2 regions of the Glutamicibacter sp. 0426 genome follow, and region 2 is predicted to be linked to the other one. Evidence: predicted binding sites of a transcription regulator. Region 2 holds the regulator's gene; the other holds the start of a gene.

Region 1 (2,397 bases), on a different contig from region 2:
TGGAGCGGCGGGCGCCGGCGATGTCGATCAGGTCGATGGCCTTGTCCGGAAGCTGCCGGTCGCTCAGGTAGCGGGCAGAGAGCGTGACCGCGGCCTTGAGCGCTTCGGGGGTGTACTGCACCTGGTGGTGCTCCTCGTAGGATTCGCGCAGCCCTTCCAAGATGGCCAACGCGGTTTCCTCCGATGGCTCGGCGACAGTGACCTTGCCGAAGCGCCGTGCCAGCGCGCTGTCCTTCTCCACCTTGCGGAATTCATCCAGCGTGGTGGCGCCGATCATGTGCAGCTCGCCGCGCGCCAGGCGCGGCTTGAGGATATTCGCGGCATCCATGTTTCCGGACTCGCCGGAACCAGCACCGACCAGCAGGTGCATCTCATCGATGAACAGCAGCACCTGGCCTTCGGCGGCGGCTACCTCGTCGAGCAGGCCGGTTAGCCGTTGTTCGAAATCGCCGCGGTAGCGGGTGCCGGCGAGCATGCCCGGAAGGTCCACCGAGATCAGGGCCGCATTGCGCAGCTGCGCTGGAACCTCGTCGTCGATGATGGCGCGGGCCAGGCCCTCGGCAATGGCGGTCTTGCCCACGCCGGCCTCGCCGATCAGCACTGGGTTGTTCTTGGTGCGGCGGGCCAGGATCTCAACCACCTGGTCCAGCTCCTCTTTGCGGCCGATCACCGGATCGATCTGGCCGTCTGCTGCCAGCAAGGTCAGATCGGTTCCGTAGCGTTCCAGCATGGACACGTCGGACTCGGTATCGTTCTGGTTCTGGGCATCATTGCTGCCCCGCTGGGCCTGCTCCATGGCAGCTTGCTGCAGCGACTGGCCGGTGACACCGTGCTGGGCCAAGAGCTGGCTGACCGGCGATTCCGGGTTGAAGACGAAGGCCAGGAAAAGGTGATCCGGGTCGATGTAGGTCGAGCCGTAGTTGCGGGCAACCTGGTAGGCGTCAAAGAGGCTGCGCTGGGCTGCCGACGAGAGGCGGGACGGCTTCTCGCCCCGCTCTTGTGCCTTGGGCATGCGTGCGATGGCGTCGGCACTCAAAGCCTCGATGTCGATTCCCATGGCGGTCAGGTGCTCGCCAACTGGTTCGGTGCGCAGCAAAGCCATCAGCAGATGCAGCGAATCGATCTCGTCATGGCCGTGCTCTTGGGAAATCGCCGCCGCGGTGGCTACCGCTTCGTGGGTACGGGCAGAAAGCAGACGCGTGATGTCGATGGGGCGCGCAGCTTGAGCTCGCGACGAGAGGAACCGAGAGAGGAATTCCTCAAACGAGCCATCTGACGGTGCGCCGAAGAATGCTGGCAAGTGAGCCTCCTAATAGAAACTTGAGCGGTCTATGCTCATGTTCAACGCATACGGCGCGCAAATATTCCCGGACCAAGCGGGAGAGGTGTCAAAGAGGTTGAGTTCACACAAATGGCAGGCAGCCAGCGGCTAGTCCTTCGGGATTTCGATGAGTCCCATGCGGGCGGCGGCAACCAACGCCTGGACCCTGTCGCGAACATCCAGCTTAACGAAAATCTTGGCCATGTGGGTTTTAACCGTTGTCTCGGAAATAGCCAGAGTTCTTGAAATCTCGGTGTTGTTTAGCCCCCGGGCCAGCAGCTTTAGAATTTCGAATTCCCGATTGGTGATTCCCAGATCATAGGCAAGATCTTGAATGTCTTGGGAATTGTCGCGGTAAGCCTCGCGAACGGCAGAAACGAGATCGGAAGAAACCGACGGGGAAATGGCTGCCGTTCCTTGATGAACGGCATGAACCGCGCGGATAATTTCATCCGGCTCAGAATCCTTGACCAAGTATCCACTGGCCCCAGCGCTCAGAACAGGAACCAGATATTCATCGGAGGAAAAGGCGGTAATAGCAAGCACTGATGGGCTGTCTTCGACGGATTTGATGGCTTTAGTAGCGCTAACTCCATCCATAATTGGCATCTGCAAATCCATGAGCACAACGTCTACTTGATGGTCTTTGCAATAATCGACGGCGGCCTGCCCATTTTCAACAGAATTAACCGTTACAATTCCGCTATCTGTTGCTAGGATTGTGCCCAACGCATGACGAATAAGGGGTTCATCATCGACGATAAGAACCTTGATCTTTTCCACTTGATTCCTTTGATCGATGGTGAAGTCCCTGCGACGTCCTGCTCACCTGAAAGTATATAAGTAGACGTGATGGGGGTTTGTTATGAAAGGTCTTAAAATGCTGGCAATCGCCGCATTGGCACTGTCGCCTGTAGCAGTGGTTGCTGCTCCGGCCTCCGCTGCTCCGGCATCGGCCATTAACGGCGGTTCGGTTGCCACGCCTGCTGGTTGGGGAGCTGACTTCGCCGCTTGGTTCTGCAGGAACTATGGGGTGGCCTGCTCCTAGAGCATCGACATTTGACTTGACTGACGTC
Region 2 (2,397 bases):
CGCAAGTACCACCCGGATACCAACCAGGGGGACGCGGCCGCTGAAAAGAAATTCAAGGACATCTCCGAAGCCAACTCGGTGCTTTCGGATAAGGAAGAACGCGAGCAGTACGACGCGATCCGCGCCATGGGCGGCGGAGCGCGGTTCTCTGCGGGTGGCGGACCGGGTGGCCCAGGCGGGCAGGCCGGCTTCGAGGACATCTTCTCCAACCTCTTCGGAGGTGGCGGAGGCGGCGCTCGCGGTCGTGGCGGACAGCCGGACTTCTCCGACCTGTTCGGAGGCGGCGGCGGTTTTGGCGGCGGCTTCGGCCAAAGCGCACCGCCGCGCAAGGGTGCTGACCGCACGGCCAGCACCACGATCTCCTTCTCCGGATCGATCAAGGGAACCACCATTGGCCTGCGCGAACAGAACGGCGAGGTCATCGACGTGCGCATCCCGGCGGGAATCAAGGACGGGCAGTCGGTGCGCGTGCGTGGCAAGGGCCAGCCAGGAGCTGCCGGCAACGGCGACCTGCTGGTCAAGGTCAAGGTCAGCGAGCACCCGTTCTTCAAGCGCGAAGAGAACAACATCCGCATCCACGTGCCGGTGACCTTCGATGAAGCGGTGCTTGGAGCAAAGATCCACGTACCGACCCTGGACGGGGAATCCGTTGCGGTGAAGGTGCCTGCCGGATCCAACTCCGGACGCACCTTGCGCTTGAAGGGCCGCGGAGTGAAGACCTCCAAGGCCACCGGCGATCTGCTGATCGTCCTGGATGTCGCGATTCCGCAGAACCTCTCGGATGCAGCAAGGAAGGCCGTGGAGGACTTCGCTGCAGCCACGGAGGGCGAGGACCCGCGAGCGGACTTGGCAGCCCACGCCAAGCTCTGAACCCAATAACCTGTTTTCCCTGTCCTGGCATCGAACTGGCAGGGCGGGGAAGATAGACTCAAAGGCAAAAGGGCCAGTATCGTCGGCCCTTGCAGAAAGGTGGTAGAAGCAACGTGAACGGGGAGTACCTGCGACCTGTCTTCGTCATTTCCGTCGCCGCCCAGCTTGCAGACATGCATCCGCAGACGCTGCGCCAATACGACCGCATCGGCTTGGTTTCGCCCAGCCGGCAAAGCGGAAAGCAGCGCCGCTACTCGCAACGCGACGTCTCGCTGCTGCGCCAGGTGCAGTCATTGAGCAAGGAAGGCGTCTCGCTGGAAGGCATCAAGCGCATCCTGGATCTGCAAGATCAAGTCGCGTATCTGCAAACCGAAGTCAATGGGCTTCGCCAAGAACTGTCCGCCGTTCGCCAGGGCCAATCGCGCATCTTCGCCGCGGGCACCGCTGGAGGCGACATCGTTTCGCTGTCCCGGGGCATGCGTCCGGAACGACGTGAACCGACCGTGTCGCTCTTCCCTGTACGCCGCGCCATCGGCCGCTAGATCCGTCCGTGCCTCGCCAGGCGCGCTTCCAACTGGGTGCGCACGGCAGGCCACTCGTGCGGGAGGATCGAGAAGACTACGGTGTCTCGAAGCGTGCCGGTCTTCGGATCATATTTGTGATTGCGCAGCACGCCATCCTGTTTGGCGCCAAGCCGTGCAATTGCTGCGCGTGACGCAGTGTTGTGCCAGTGCGTGCAGAAAGCCACTGAATAGCAATCCAACTCCTCGAAAGCGCGGCGCAGCAGCATGAACTTGGCCGCCGGATTGATCCCGGTGCCTTGGGCGGGCACGGCCAAGAATGTCGAGCCGATTTCCACGCGATGGTTGGCCACGTCGATATTCAGGTAGCTCGTAGCCCCCACCGCTTGGCCGGTGGACAGGTCGATGATGGCGAACGGAGCCATCGCTCCAGTTTCCTGCAACGCCAGACGGCGCTCGATATCCGCCTGCATGGATTCGGCCGATGGGGTGGTGGCAAACCATGCTTCATCCAGCTGGCCGTTGGCGGCGAGCTGGATCAGCTCCGGGGCATGGTCCAATGACAGTTGTTCCAGCCTCACCCCGGCATATTCCATGCTCGGGGCTTGGGAGTAGAACTGGTTCTGAGCAGAAAAGGAGGCCATGAAATCCATCCTAGGGATTCCATGGCCTCCTTGATGCATTTCGGCCGCTAGCCGATGCGCGTGTACGCCAAATCGAAGACCAGGCGTCCAGCCTTCAGCGCCTTGCCCTCGAAGCTGGTGAGGATTCGTCGCTCGAAACGCGGTGCCCAGCCGCCCTGGACGTCAATGAAGTCAGGCTCGGGGTCAAAGCCTTCCATGCCATCGCGGCGCACCTTGGTCAAGTTGCTCTCCTCGCCGGAGAGGTTTCCGGGATGCTGGTTCTCGAAATCAGGGTGGGCTTCGAGGACCTCGCGCATCTGCTCCGCATAGTTCGACCAGTCGGTGGCCAAGCGCAGGGTGCCCCCTGGCTTGAGCACGCGGGA

The links. Region 2 encodes HspR, which represses chaperone genes until heat shock. Its sites were predicted from a motif close to AAGTTGAGTCNNNNNGACTCAACTT; they were not measured.
Region 1: a site for HspR is predicted at 1,318-1,342, ahead of BKX98_RS11845 (ATP-dependent Clp protease ATP-binding subunit). Genes of this name have one in related genera too.

The regions. Positions count from the first base shown of each region.
Region 1 covers NZ_MPBI01000004.1:166,363-168,759, forward strand. Annotated here, with positions in the region: gene BKX98_RS11845 (ATP-dependent Clp protease ATP-binding subunit) at 1-1,300, opposite strand, end outside; gene BKX98_RS11850 (response regulator transcription factor) at 1,430-2,104, opposite strand.
Region 2 covers NZ_MPBI01000001.1:51,055-53,451, forward strand. Annotated here, with positions in the region: gene BKX98_RS00210 (DnaJ C-terminal domain-containing protein) at 1-870, shown strand, start outside; gene BKX98_RS00215 (heat shock protein transcriptional repressor HspR) at 984-1,412, shown strand; gene BKX98_RS00220 (GNAT family N-acetyltransferase) at 1,409-2,035, opposite strand; gene trmB (tRNA (guanosine(46)-N7)-methyltransferase TrmB) at 2,083-2,397, opposite strand, start outside.